2 regions of the Anaerobacillus sp. CMMVII genome follow, and region 1 is predicted to be linked to the other one. Evidence: riboswitches for the same ligand, from Rfam matches in the RefSeq annotation. Region 1 holds a riboswitch; the other holds the start of a gene.
The links. A riboswitch is a leader RNA that binds a small molecule or an ion and turns the genes downstream of it on or off. The one in region 1 is predicted to bind cobalamin.
Positions count from the first base shown of each region.

Region 1 (7,599 bases):
ATTTTGGTTGTTGATGACGAGGAACGTATCCGTCGTCTTTTAAAAATGTATCTAGAAAGAGAAGACTATGAAGTTGAAGATGCTGAAAATGGTGAAATTGCACTTCATATGGCTGTTGAAAATAATTATGACCTAATTTTATTAGATATCATGATGCCAGGTATGGATGGAATTGAAGTTTGTCAGGAAATTAGAAAGTCAAAAGCGACACCGATTATAATGCTCACCGCTAAAGGTGAGGAAGCAAATCGTGTTCAAGGTTTTGAAGCAGGAACTGACGATTATATTGTTAAACCCTTCAGCCCTAGAGAAGTTGTTTTACGTGTAAAAGCACTGCTAAGAAGATCATCTTCAACAAAGTTCTTACAAACAGAAACTTCATCAAAAGATGTGTTAGTTTTCCCACATTTAACAATTGATAATGATGCACATCGAGTAACTGTTGATGGATCTGAAATTAGTTTAACGCCGAAAGAATATGAGTTATTATTTTATTTAGCGCAATCACCAGATAAAGTTTTTGCCCGTGAACAATTATTAAAAGATGTTTGGAATTATGAATTTTTTGGAGATTTACGTACTGTGGATACCCATATTAAGCGTCTCCGTGAGAAGTTAAACAAAATTTCTCCAGAAGCAGCAGCAATGATTTCAACTGTATGGGGTGTTGGTTATAAGTTTGAGGCAGTGAAAGAGTAATGTTCTGGAGAAGTGTGGTAGGCAAGGTTTGGTTTACAATATTATTGTTAGTATCGGTAGTGTTAACGATACTAACAATTATGCTTTTACAATACTTTGAAAAGTTTCATACTGATCAAGCAGAAGATCAACTGACAAATCATGCGTATATGATCGCTACGATTTTGGAGGAATATGAGACTGAGGATGTTGCACTTTCGACTAGTAAACGACTGATTGATAATTACTCAATGAATTTACTACTTGTATTAGACGGGGATGAAGTATTGTATTATCCGTACGAATCTGAAAAAATCCCCGTAGAAATATTCCAAACCAATCCAGAACTTGGAAAAGTAATTTTAAATGAAGAAGTGGTTATTACCAGAGGTGATTTTCCGTTTTATTTAAATGGAGAGCAAATTCATAATGAAGTATTAGTCGTAGGTATGCCAGTGGATTTGCTCCAAAACCGGACGGGAATTCTTTATGTATATCAATATTTAGAGGTTGTTGATGAAGCTTTATCGCAAACGAAGAATATTATCCTTTTAGCTGCTGGAATTGCCTTTATTTTGACGACAATCTTTGCCTTCTTTTTATCAACTAGGATTACAGCACCACTACGAAAGATGAGGCAGGCTGCTTTGGAGGTGGCCAAAGGTAATTTCGATACGAAAGTACCAATTTTATCTAGAGACGAGATTGGTTCCCTTGCTATGGCATTTAATCGAATGGGGAGAGTTCTTAACACAAACTTAATGGCATTAAATCAGGAAAAAGAACAACTATCCCGTATCTTAAGTAGTATGGCAGATGGAGTAATAACGTTAGATCGTAAAGGGTCAATTGTTGTCACAAATCCCCCTGCAAAACAATTTATTCAAGCATGGTATTTTGAACAAAGCATTGAAGTGAATCCTGATGCTACGGATGATTTGCCAAAAGCGATTAAAAAGCTTTTTCAGCAAGTCGTAGCCTTAGAAAAAGAGCAAATGGCCGAAGTCGATGTTCAGGGACGAACATGGGTTGTTTTAATGACTCCATTATATGACGAAAGTTTTGTTCGTGGTGCTGTGGCCGTACTTCGTGATATGACTGAAGAACGACTGCACGATAAACTTAGAAAAGATTTCATTGCTAATGTTTCGCATGAATTACGGACACCAATTGCGATGTTGCAGGGGTATAGTGAAGCTATTATTGACGATATTGCAGGCTCTGAAGAAGAGAAGAAAGAGCTAGCGCAAATTATCTATGATGAATCATTAAGGATGGGGCGGCTAGTAAATGAACTTCTTGACTTAGCCCGTATGGAGGCTGGTCATATTCAGTTGAATATTGAGCCAATAAATATTAGAGAGTTCGCTAGAAGAGTCTTACGAAAATTTCAAGGGGTTGCCAAAGACCATAATATTCAGTTGAAAGCGGAAATAGCTGAAGTAGAATCAGAAATCATGGTTGATCCTGACAGAATTGAGCAAGTTCTAACAAACTTAATTGATAATGCGATGCGACACACGAGTGTTCAAGGATCAGTAACTTTAGCCGTTTCCCCACTTAGAGACGGGATAAAAATTGATATTCGTGACACTGGTTCAGGAATTCCTGAAGAAGATCTACCATTTGTCTTTGAACGGTTTTATAAGGCTGATAAAGCAAGAACAAGAGGAAGATCAGGTACAGGTCTTGGACTAGCTATAGTTAAAAATATCGTAGAGGCCCATAACGGTCACGTGTCGGTACACAGCAAATTAGGTGAAGGAACGACATTTTCCTTCTTTATTCCTTCGAAGAATGAAGAATGATAAGTTTTTTTAACGAATAAGATTGTTTCTTATGAAACATTTGTTGTATTGAGTTCGGAGTTATGAGTGTCGAGTTGCGGAGAGATTAGCTTCGGAGCAAATTTTTCATTAACTCAACACTCATATCTCAAAACAAAAAGGAAAAATTCCGATGCGGAATTTTTCCTTTTTTTACTACTTTTTCGCATCCTTATAAATTTCACGCATGACATGAGCTAATTCTGGAACGATAAGTTTGCTCATGGCCAGCTTTACGGCCCCGCTTGAACCGGGCATTGAAAAAATAGCGGTTGCACCACGAACTCCAGCAATGGCACGACTTAAAATAGCAGCTGGACCAATGTCTTCTGCATAGCTTAGGTAACGAAAGATCTCACCGAAACCAGGCATTTCTTTGTCTAACATATCTCGTACCGCTTCGTATGTAGTATCTCTAAATGTAATCCCAGTTCCGCCATTAAGTAAACGGCTTCTACCTCTGGCCGTTCAGAAGCCTCTCGGATCAATGATTGAATTTGTGTATATTCATCTTTAACAATATGGTAGTCTATGACTTGATAACTACCATCTTCTAAAAGTAATTCTTTTATTAGTTGCCCGCTTTTATCTGTTTCCTCTGTTCGTGTATCTGAAACAGTGATAATCATAACATTAACTGATTTGGGTGCTTCTTTTCGATGTTCCTCTACTGCCATCTACATAACCTCCTAAAAAATTGTTTCTAACATGTAAATTATAGCATAATTTTAAAAAATAAGACAAAATGCTGTTCATAATTAGCAATTATTATGTATAATATAAATCAGTAAATCAATAATCTTTAAGGTCACTTTATGTTAGTAGAGTGTTAAAAGGGAAGCTGGTGTAAGTCCAGCACGGTCCCGCCACTGTAAAACGCTAGAATGTTTTAATATCCACTGTCATCAAATTGATGGGAAGGAAAAACATTTGCAATGCGTAAGTCAGGAGACCTGCCTTAAAGAAACATGTGATGCCTTCGAGGAAAAGGTCAAGCAGTTATGTACATTGTTGTTTTTAATAACTTTGCATATATCTGACTAACCAAAGTTCCCGTTGTTGGGAACTTTTTCTTTTTTCCAAAGTTCTTTAAGTTTATTGATTTGCGAAATAAGGGAAAAGGAGAATGTAGTATGAGAAAATTATTATTTTTGGTCACAATCTTTTTTGCTTTGTTAACTGTGGGGTGTTCTAATGAGGTTAAGCAAGAAAGCAGCACTTCAGCTGCAAATGCACAAATCATCCTTGTGGTTGATGAAGAAAGTGAAGTTTTTGAAGTGGAATTTGTTGAAGGCTTAAGTTTAATGGAAATCATGAAAGAAAATTTTGATGTTGAAACAGCTTTTGAGGATAGTTTTATCATCGGAATTAATGGTTTGCTAGCTGATGACTCTGCCAAAATGGGTTGGATGTATACGATTAACGGGGAATTCGCTATGAAAGGCGCGAATGAGTATACACCAGAAGATGGCGATACAGTCGAATTCAAGTATGAATCTTGGGAGTAGCTCATCAACAAGACTTTTGACTACTCTTGCAATGCTCTCAAGCTTGGCAGTTGTCGGTCGGATAGCCTTTTCTTTTTTGCCTAATATCCAACCAGCAACTACAATTATACTATTAGCAGCATTATCTTTTGGACCGATTGCCGGAGTTGTCATTGCAATAGTAAGTACAGTTGTAACTAACTTTTTCCTAGGGGCCGGAATGTGGACGGTTTGGCAAATTGCCGCTTGGTCAGTGATAGCTTTAATTACTGGAAGCTTGGTAAATGTTCATACTAGGATACCTATATATATCCTATCTCTTTATGCGGGGCTCTGCGGTTTGATTTATGGATTAATTATCTCAATACCTATGTCAAAGTTTGTGGGAAGTTTTTGGGCTTATTATTTGTCTGGCTTACCGTTTGATATAAGTCATTCCATTGGTAATATTGTGTTTTTTACTCTAATGTACCCAATATATTTTAAAGTCTTTAAAAAAAATATTAACATCATTAGGAAAACAAACTAAATCCATATTAAAAAGGAGGGCTTACTATGAAATTGTACACAAGAACAGGTGATGAAGGGAAAACGAGTGTTATTGGTGGAAGGGTGGATAAAGATGACATTCGTGTTGAAGCCTATGGTACGATTGATGAAGTTAACAGCTTTGTTGGTCTTGCGGTAACACAGCTTAATACAGACCTGTTTCCAGATATATTAAAAGAGTTGGAAAAAATTCAGCATGAGCTTTTTGACTGCGGTGGTGATTTAGCACTTCTTTCGACTAAATATCCTTATAAAGCTTCTTCCGAGATGATTACTTTTTAGAAGAACGTATCGATGCCTATATCGCTGAAGCGCCACAACTTGAAAAGTTTATTTTACCGGGTGGTTCAAATGCAGCAGCAACAGTTCATATTTGTCGTACTGTCACTCGTAGAGCCGAGCGTTTAGTCGTTCAATTACAAAAAGTGGCCGATACAAATCAAATAGTATTAAAATACTTAAATCGCTTATCTGACTATTTCTTTGCTATTGCGAGGGTTATTAACTTTCGCTATGGAGTGAAAGATGTAGAATATGAGCGCAGTGCTTTAGTTTTCCGTGATGAACCCTCAAAGAAGGAACAATAGGATATGGGAGATGTAGACTTATACACGTCTACATCTCTTTTTTTTGCGTAAGCTATTCTTTTGTGCTTTAATCATTTCTTTCTGCCACCTAAAAACCTAAGGACCTTTGAGAAATAAATAGCAATAATTTAGCAGTTAGATCACTTATTTTTCAGTGAAAATTTTTTTCCAAATTATGTTATCAAAACTATGTCCACATCCATATATTATTTCGTATGCAGTTAGAAGGGGGAGATTTATGAAGCAAGTAATCACTTTATTAACTTCACTTTTTCTTTTAAGCGGGTGTTTAATCCTTAACAACGAGGGAGAAGATAGTGCAATAGAAAGTAGAGGAGCACACTTACTGCGTGATGTATATTTATATGAAAAAAAAGAACAAGACCTTCTTTGGACGCTTATAGATGATCGTACAGGGGAAGAAGTAATATCCATACATTTATCTGAGTTGGATTATCAGGTTGGTAAAGGGATTGATAAGCAGAAAGCGGCCCGCCTTGCAAAAGAATTAGCATTAGGAATTGATCAATCACTAATTAACCCGAGTATTACAAGAGAGGGAATAATTAAACCTGGAAGAAATAGAGTGATCTTATCTGAGCAGGAGTTAGTAGATAAGTTGCTAAGTTTAGCTTATTCCAATAAAAGACTACTTTTGCCTATCTATACAGAAGAGCCAAAAGTAACAGTAGAAGACTTAGAGTTAATTAAGAACTCGTTGCTAAGCACCTATTCAACTAATTTTAACCCGAACGTAGTCGGGAGATCTGTAAATATTAAATTATCTTCGCAAGCTATTGATCATTATGTAATTGGGCCTAATGAAATATTTTCTTTTAATAAAGTTGTTGGTCAAAGAACAAAAGAAAGAGGTTATCAAGAGGCCATCGAGATTATTAATAAAGAATTTGTAACCGGCATCGGTGGTGGCATATGTCAGACATCATCAACGTTATTTAATGCAATTGACGGAGCCGGCTTAGAAGTTGTTGAAAGATACAGTCACTCAAGAGAAATAGGGTACGTCCCTGCAAATCGTGATGCTACAGTTTCATGGGGGGGGCCAGATTTCAAGTTCCGAAACAATTATGACATTCCCCTATTGATAACGACAGAAACCAATCTCCAAACAGGGAAAATTGAGGTTCAGGTATATGGACCATCTGTACCAGGTAAGTTGTTGGTGACGACTGATTAATGACCACAAATGAATTAAGGATATTGTGTCTAGTATAGTAAGCTTTGACTTTCGAATTACTGTAAATGTATAAACATATAAATAGACCTTAAGTAAAATCCTTAAATCGATGAAAATTAGCCACTAGATTATGCATAGTTGAAAAATTAGATGGAGTGATTTAGTGGCTTAGAACATTTCAATGAATAATTAGGCAGCTATTTGGAAAATCTTATAAACGTTTCGTCAAAAAAAGAATATAAATTAATTGTTATATATTCTGGGATGCTTCCATAGGATAGCATTGGGGGAAAATTGATTTATTAAACAGGAGGATCACATGTACGACTATTTAAGACGGTTTTTAATTGTAATGGCTGTTGCCCTTTCAATTGGTATTTTGTTTGTAAGTGCTACAGTATCTTTCGCTGAATCAAACGCTAACTATGAAGAAAGAAACTATATTTGGCCAACTGTTGGTGTCGTAACTGACACCTTTGGAACAAGAAATGGAAAACATTATGGAATTGATATTGCAGCTCCAAGAGGGACAACAGTAGTTTCAGTAAGTGATGGAATTGTCACAAAATCATATAACTCTAGTTCATATGGTAATGTAATATTTATTGGTCACACAGATGGGTACGAAACAGTTTATGCCCATTTACATAAACGTTTTGTAGAAGAAGGAGCAGTTGTCAAACAAGGTGAAGAAATTGGTATAGTAGGGAATACAGGTAGATCATCAGGAGATCATTTACATTTTGAAATACACGAAGGAAATTGGACAATGTCCAAAAAATATGCTGTTGATCCTATGCAACTCTTAGAGGGTAGTGACAAACAAGTAGCCTCGGTCTCAAATTCTATATATGACGAAGCGACCATTGAAAGTGGACAAACTTTATATATAAAAGTTAAAGAAGGAGATAGTCTATGGAGTATCGCAAAAGTGCACGATGTAACAATTGAGCAAATTCAGAAGTGGAACAATTTATCTTCTGACAAAATAAAAATTGATCAAAAGCTTAAAATTGTTCCTAAAGGTAAGTATGTGGTTCAAAGTGGTGATACTTTGTGGAAAATAGCTGAACAATCTGGAACCACGGTTTCAAACATTAAGCGAATGAATGGACTAAAAGGAGACAACATTCAAGTAGGTGTGTTGTTAACTGTAGATAATTAGTGTAATGATTAAAGGTTGTTTCAAAATCTTAGAAAATCGTCACTTCGATTTTCGAGATTTTTGAACAGCCTTTTTTTGTAAGGTAGCTTATTAAGATTTCTTACAAGGA
Region 1 covers NZ_JACEHK010000010.1:263,577-271,175, forward strand. The annotation lists gene H1D32_RS14875 (response regulator transcription factor) at 1-699, shown strand, start outside; gene H1D32_RS14880 (cell wall metabolism sensor histidine kinase WalK) at 699-2,486, shown strand; partial or broken gene H1D32_RS14885 (MogA/MoaB family molybdenum cofactor biosynthesis protein) at 2,661-3,181, opposite strand; cobalamin riboswitch at 3,293-3,479, shown strand; gene H1D32_RS14890 (DUF4430 domain-containing protein) at 3,638-4,012, shown strand; gene H1D32_RS14895 (ECF transporter S component) at 3,972-4,520, shown strand; partial or broken gene H1D32_RS14900 (cob(I)yrinic acid a,c-diamide adenosyltransferase) at 4,547-5,127, shown strand; gene H1D32_RS14905 (VanW family protein) at 5,366-6,325, shown strand; gene H1D32_RS14910 (M23 family metallopeptidase) at 6,645-7,490, shown strand.

Region 2 (7,599 bases), on a different contig from region 1:
CAGCTGAAGAGAACCAGTTTGAAAATACAAAATAGCCTATTACACCAACTGTGGATAACATTAATAGGATAAAAACAAAGATCATAGAGGTTCTTATTGAGAAGTTACTATATTTTTTGATTTTTCTCATGGTTCCATCCTTAGTAGAATTAATGAATAAACTTTAGGTAAATGTTAAAAAATTTCAGCGGTTCAGCAGAATAATAATCACTCTAGCAGAATGATTATTCAGATAATTCAATTTACAATAAAAACATAAAAGTATAACGATTGTTATTTAATGTACTAATAGAAAATACCAGCATTAGGAAACCTATTAAATATAAAATAACATACCTACACGGGCACTAAAATGGATACTTGTTACAGAATTATGAATTATTTGGTAATAAAAGTTTGTACATAAAAATACAGAAATACATTCCTAAAGCATAGGTTGAAATCACTTGCTTTTGTTTCGATCTTAAAAAGAATAAATAGATTTCTAGTTTTGCCTGGGGCTGTTTCGGACTGTTTTTGCTTTTAAAGATAGTTTTCCTGACCGGAAAAGCAAGTAAAGGAGACTCAGTGAAAGGAAACATAAAAATAAAAGGACTCAACTTACCATTCAGCAAGAAGAGTCCCTTCCTTTATTTTTGCAAAACTACTACTAGCGTGAATTTCATTATCTTAATTAAGCGACATATGGAACTTAATAGCGATGTAAACTAAATCACCTTTAATAAGTATCCATCAATCACAAAACATCGTCCTTAAAACTATCATCCTACCAAATCCCTAAAGTGAAACCGGCCTCTTTCAACCCATTCACCTATACGAAAATCAATCTTCTGTTTAAACAAAGGCCCCTCAAAGGTAAACGTATGAAATTCTCCATTCTCTCCGCACGGATCAACATTCTTGGGTAATTCCTTAATAAAATGCTCGTCCATTTCTCTACCAAGAAATTCACTTGTCACCTTTTCAGTATCAATACAAGTTGTAATTGTCTTAAATCCTACTGAAAAAAATTCGTTAATTAATTCATCCGTTGATTGTCCCCAGAGTGGGAAGATTGCTTTCATCTTAAGCTTTTCAATTAGTTCTTCTCGATAAGCTCTTACATCTTCTAAGAAAATATCGCCAAATACGATGGTTTCGATTCCAACATTTTTCAATTCTTTTAATTGCTCAGACATTCTTTTTTGATAAACTTCGTTGGAGCTTTCCTGAGGGATATACATTTTTTTCAGAGGAATAGCAAGGCTCTCTGCTTGTTTTTCGAGTAGACTTTCTCTAACACCATGGATACTGATCCTATTAAATCCCTCTGTAACTGTTGTCAGTAGTGCTTCCACTTTGTATTGGTCAGCTTTTAAGATTTTATAAAGTGCGAATGTACTATCCTTTCCTCCACTCCATGACACAGCTGCTCGTTCTTTCATAACTATCACCTACTTATTTTTTTCACACAAAGGAGTCTTAACTACTTAGTTGGATTTAGAATAATCTGCGGTGAATCCTTCTGACTCGGATGATCAATGACAAAAGGTTTGGTATTGTAAATCGTTCCTATTAAATTTCCATCTATGACTGAAGTTGGCGTACCTACCTTTTCAACTTTACCTTCTTTTATCATTATGATTTTATGACAGTACAACGATGCTATGTTAAGGTCGTGAAGGATAACTACCACTGTTAATTGACACTCTTCTTGCCACCTCTTGACAATCTCCATCATTTGTAGCTGAAAGCCGATATCTAGAAATGTCGTAGGTTCATCAAGCATAAGTATGCTCGGTTCTTGAGCCATAACTTTACCTAAGGCAACTCTTTGTCTTTCCCCTCCACTAAGATTATCAATTGATTTATTTTCTAAATGTGTTAAATTCAATTTCCTGATCGTCTGATCAACAACATCATACTGATGAAGCCTTTCAGTAATCTCTTCACCCATCCAGTTTTGATAGGGATATCTCCCCATCTCGATAATCTCACGGACTGTAAAGCCTATATGTGGCAATGCTTCTTGCTGTAGTACAGCTAGCTTTCTAGCTAATTCTTTAGGTTTGTACTTCTTAATCGGTTTTCCATTTATCTCAACGGTCCCTCCCGTAGGAACTTCAGCACCAGATAATAGCTTCATTAGGGTTGATTTACCACAACCATTCGGTCCAATAATCCCTACGATTTCACCAGAATTTACTGACAAATTTACCTCTTTCAAAACTTCCTTTGATTCATACTTCTTAGAAAGATTTTTTGCTACAATCATAAATTCACTCCCCTTTTTCCTTTCTTTAATAGATAAGCAAAGAAAGGTGCACCTAAGATGGCAGTGACAACACCTAAAGGGATTTCTTTTGGCATTAAGATCATTCTTGCTATCGTATCAGCCCAAAGTACATAGACTGAGCCAATAAAAACAGAAAGTGGTATGATAAGCCGATAGTCTGGACCGACAACCATTCGAATGAGGTGAGGGACAACTAAACCTACAAATCCAATTACCCCCGAAACAGAAACGGCTGCTGCAGTTAATAAAGTTGATGTTATTAAAACGATCATCTTTGTTCTTTCGACATTAACACCTAAGTGAAGAGCTTGTCTTTCACCCAATGTAAATAAGTTCAATGCTCTTCCTTGCGTTAATAAAATCACGATTCCTACTAAAACATATGGTGCCATAACTTTTGTGTATTCCCAGCCACGCATGGTTAAACTGCCCATCATCCAAAAATGATCTCATTTATGACTGTGTTCGACATTGAAACCATTAGCGAAATAAATGAACCTAGAAACGCCTGAACGATCACTCCAGATAGTATTAGTGTTTCTTTTTTTATTTGACCATTTTTCATGGCTATTTTGATTACTACTAACAAAGTTAGTACTCCTGTTATAAACGCAACAACTGGGATAGAGTACTTACCAAAAGTGCAGTTTGTAAACCAAACAAAATGATAAATGCAGCTCCTACTGAGGCACCCGAAGATACACCCAAGATGTACGGGTCGGCTAATGGATTTCTTAATACCCCTTGAAAACCAGCTCCTGCAACCGCTAAAGCCGCCCCAACTAGAATAGCTAGAACAATTCTGGGTAATCGAACATTTAGGATAATTGCTTTACTAACATCATCTCCATCGCCTAGTAGAACAGACCAAACCTCAGTGAGCGGAATCATCGCGGATCCTATCGATAAGCTTACTATAAAGGAAAAGAAGAGGAGCAGTGTTGCCCCTCCCAGATAGAGAAGTAATCCCCTTTTCACTACTCAGCTAACTCCGGATGAAGTACTTTAAAGATTTCAAGTAAACTATCAGTAATTCTCGGTCCGACACGACTAGCTTTATTTGAGTCAATTCCAATGACGTTATCATTTGAATGGCTGAAATAACTTCCCAACCGTCTCTTGAGATAATCTGTTCCTTATTCTCTTCCTTTATCCCTTCTTCACCAGCTGTATATAATATTACCTCTGGGTTTCTCTTAATCACTTCTTCAGCACTTACTTCAAACCAACCTGTCTGGTCAGCAAAAATATTTACTCCGCCCGCTAACGTGATTAAATCATTAGCAAATTCACCTGTACCAAATGACCATCCTGCAGAATACTCTGCATATACTTGTTTCGGAGCTACATTGGCGACTTTTACTTTTACAAATTCTAGTTTTTCTAACATTCCCTTTGTCACAGCTTCAGCTTCTTCTTGGTGATTAAGGACGACGCCGATTTCCTCGATTGCTTGAATAATTTCTTCAACTGATTGTGGGTTTGACCCAAACACCTTTAAGCCCTGTTCTCTTAATTCTTGTGCTACTTGCGCTTGTAACGCAGCGTTAATAAAGATGACATCTGGTTGCAAAGCTATTAATTGCTCTAAATTCAATCCAGAATATGTACTTCCAAGCTTCGGAAGACCAGCAGTCTGTTCAGGAAAATTGGAAAAATCATCTACTGCTAGTACCTTATCACCTGCTCCGATTGCGAACAGAATTTCTGTTTCACTTGGGATGAGTGAAACTAGCTTTGTCGGCTCTACTTCAAATGTAACTTCTACCCCTGTTGCATCTGTTAATGTTAAAGGATATTGAGTTTCTAGTTTTGGTTCTACCTTTTCCTCAACCGCCGAATCTGTGGATACCTCTGGTTTAACTTCTACCTTTACTTCCTTTGTGTGTTGCAGCCTACTAAACCAACAGCTAATAAGACTGTTATGATTAGTACTGCAAGTTGTCTAAACATGTTACTCATTTTTCTTCCTCCTCAATGTGTTTTGTTTCCTTGCAAAGTAAAAACCCTCTACTAAAATAGGTAGAGGGTGGTTAAAGGCACATGTAAAGCATATATACAAAAAAACGTAAGAATACGGTATGTATATATCGCAATGTATCGCCAATAGCCATCCTTTTACCACGAAGGATATAGCTAAAAGATATTGGCGACGTGTCTGACTTTAACAGTTGCGGGACAGTGTCGGATTTTCACCGAACTTCCGTCATCCAAGATCTTATATGCTTAAGTTGTAGTATGCTAAAAACTCTTAATTTAGTTAAATACTAAATTTGTTATTTACTATAACTCTATTTATCTATTAAATCAATAATTTTATTTAAACTTTTGCTTGTACAAACCCTGTGTCGAAAATAAAATACATTTAATACACTTTCACTTGTCTTGTGGCACTAATATTACCTTTTGAATCTTTTGCAGTAACATTAATGAGTGTTTCTTTGCGTTGTTTCGGAATATAAATCGTAAAACTCCCATAAGCGTTTGCCTTAGCTGAATAAACCTTTGTACCAATTTTAGCAGTAACAACAGAGTACTTTTCTGCTTTACCAGTAACTGTCGTAGAATAATACCTAACTGGATTTACAACTGGTATATTCGGTGCTACTTTTACTACCTTTACGTTTCTAGCATAGCTAACCGCCCCTGAACTATCTTTTGCTGTAATGGAAAGGGGCGTCTCAGCATTTTGAATAGGAATCGATACTTTGAAGTTACCATTCGCATCTGCTTTACTAGAATACGTTTTTGTTCCGATTTTCACAGAAATCATGGCATACTTTTCTGTTTTCCCCGTGACTGAAGTGGCTTTGTTATTTACCGCATTGACGACAGGGAGATTTGGCGCAACCCTTGTGACCGTTACAGTTCTAGTCGCACTAGTATTTCCGGTACTGTCTTTCGCTTTAACTGAAATGATTGCTCCAGCATTCTGGACGGGAATTGATAGTTTATAATTACCCTTTTCATCCGCTTTACTTGAATACGTTTTTGTTCCGATTTTCACCGAAATGGTAGCATACTTTTCTGTTTTTCCTGATAAAGACGTTGCTTTATTATTTACTGTATTGACGACAGGAACATTTGGCGCGACCCTTGTGACCGTTACAGTTCTACTGGAACTAGTGTTTCCAGAATTGTCTTTCGCTGTGACTGAAATGACTGTTCCGGCATTCTGTATTGGAATTGATAGTTTATAGCTACCCGATTCATCTGCTTTTCCTGAATACGTTTTTGTTCCAATCTTCACGGTAACTGTAGCGGCTTTTTCTGTTTTCCCAGAGATAGTAGAAGCCTTATTCGTTACCCCATTTACTTGTGGAACAGCCGGGGGGTCACATCTTTAACGGTTACGTTCGTTGATGCACTGATGTTACCCGCATTGTCTTTGGCAGTTACCTTAATGACCGTACCTGCAACTTGGACAGGAATTTTAACAGAAAAACTACCATTTATATCGGCCTGACCAGCCCCAATAACACTAGTACCAATTTGAACTTGAACAGTTGTCAAAGCTTCAGCCTTACCAGTAACAGCACTACTCTTATCCGTCACTATGTCCACCACTGGCTTTGTAGGAGGAGTAACGTCTTCAACAACAACTTCTGTTTTTGTTTCATTTCCAGCATTATCTTTAGAAATGATGGTTAATTTCGTTCCAGCCAGTTGGTGAGGGATAGCTACCTTAAAGTCAGGGTCATCAGCAACAATAGTTGTACCGATGAGTAACCCATCTTTTAATACGTAGATTTCGGCACCTATTTCGGATACACCATAAAGGTAGTCGCCATTGTCTCCTAATCGGTATACATAAAGAGGAGGCGGGGTTACATCTTTCACCATAACAATTAATGGCTCACTTTTGTTCCCTGCCTTATCTATAGCAATAATCTCGATCATTGTTCCTGGCTTTTGTGGTTGAATATAGCTTCCAAATTCTCCATTGGAACTTGCAGTTTGACGTAATAGTTGAGTAGAACCTGAAGTCACAACAACGATTGATCCTGGTTCTGCAAGTCCCCTAATAAAATTGGCTGCGTCAGTAATTTCCTCAGTTAATTGAGGTTTCGCTGGAGGAGTGACATCTGCAACTGTAACTGTAACAACTAAGCTCTTATGGCCAGCATTGTCTTCAGCTTGGACCTCTATCATACTATCTGCATGGAGTACGCCTGTTCTGATCTTAAATTGGCCGTCTTGATCGGCATTGCCTATAGCAAGGACTTTCCCCACTGACGAAACAGTAATCTTAACACCAGGTTCAGCTTTACCCGAGACGTAATCTATCGCATCTGTCACTTCGTCAACAATCGGTGCCTTAGGAGGCGTCGTATCGAGAACAATGGTAGTTAAAGGTTTACTATAACGGTTATAGCTGTCAGTTACGAATATCGTAAGCTCAGTTCCAACTCTTTGGTTTGGAATATCCACTGAAAATGTTCCATCATGAATCGAGAAGCCTGTGCCTATCTTGCCATTAGCGTTCCAAACTTCGATTTCGCTATCAGCATCCGTCAGACCAGTAACCACTTGATGACCATCCCCCACCGAATGAACGAAAGGCACAGTAAGTTCTCCAAATGGATATCCATGATCAAATGGCTTGTAGGCAATCGGATCTATTTTTAACAAAGCTCTATAATTTAGGTTATCACTTGCATCAATGATGAATTGGTTTGCTTTTGTTATGTCTGTAGTTCCCCAGTAATTATTTGCTCCATCAAAGGTGAGCAGTTTATCACTTTGAAATTTTATAAAAGCATGATCTAATCCGAAAAAGTTATTTCCTGACAATTCAAGGTTTGGACTTTGACAGTCATAACTACAACCAATACTAATGTCAGGGGACTTTGCATCACCCGTGATGTTTAAAAATGTATTATTGGTAATTTTTGTATTTTTAGATCCAAGCCAAACATCTATTGTAGCGTTTTGTTGAAATAAATTACCTGAAATCACTGGTTTAATTGTTTTCGGGGTTGATACAGATATCGAACCATTGGAAAATCTATTGTTTTTTAAATAAACATTCGCCCCTGTCACCAAATAGCCACCGTTAAATCCGCGGCTAATATTGGTATTTTCAAGATGAACATAGGTTTCTGGAAAAGATGTGCTTTGAATATAGGCAGTATTAAAATTAATTCGCTCACCTTCTGTCTCTCCACCAATTGCAACCAATTTCCCAGACGTTTGGATCCAGACACCAATTTTACCGACAACAGACACGCCAGGATCGATCGTTAGCGTGACATTCTTCGGTATTGTAAGATTTCCTATTAACCTATAAGGTGAGCCTTCTTTGGTCCATGTCGTGTCCTCAT
Region 2 covers NZ_JACEHK010000002.1:89,758-97,356, reverse strand. The annotation lists gene H1D32_RS04645 (cache domain-containing protein) at 1-130, opposite strand, end outside; gene H1D32_RS04640 (Dph6-related ATP pyrophosphatase) at 762-1,424, opposite strand; gene H1D32_RS04635 (ABC transporter ATP-binding protein) at 1,466-2,254, opposite strand; partial or broken gene H1D32_RS04630 (FecCD family ABC transporter permease) at 2,251-3,253, opposite strand; gene H1D32_RS04625 (ABC transporter substrate-binding protein) at 3,261-3,998, opposite strand; adenosylcobalamin (AdoCbl) riboswitch at 4,381-4,507, opposite strand; gene H1D32_RS25275 (Ig-like domain-containing protein) at 4,641-5,435, opposite strand; partial or broken gene H1D32_RS25270 (Ig-like domain-containing protein) at 5,409-5,576, opposite strand; gene H1D32_RS04610 (Ig-like domain-containing protein) at 5,588-7,599, opposite strand, start outside.
Region 2: linked by a shared signal. The riboswitch ahead of H1D32_RS04625 (ABC transporter substrate-binding protein) and the one ahead of H1D32_RS14890 (DUF4430 domain-containing protein) in region 1 are both predicted to bind cobalamin.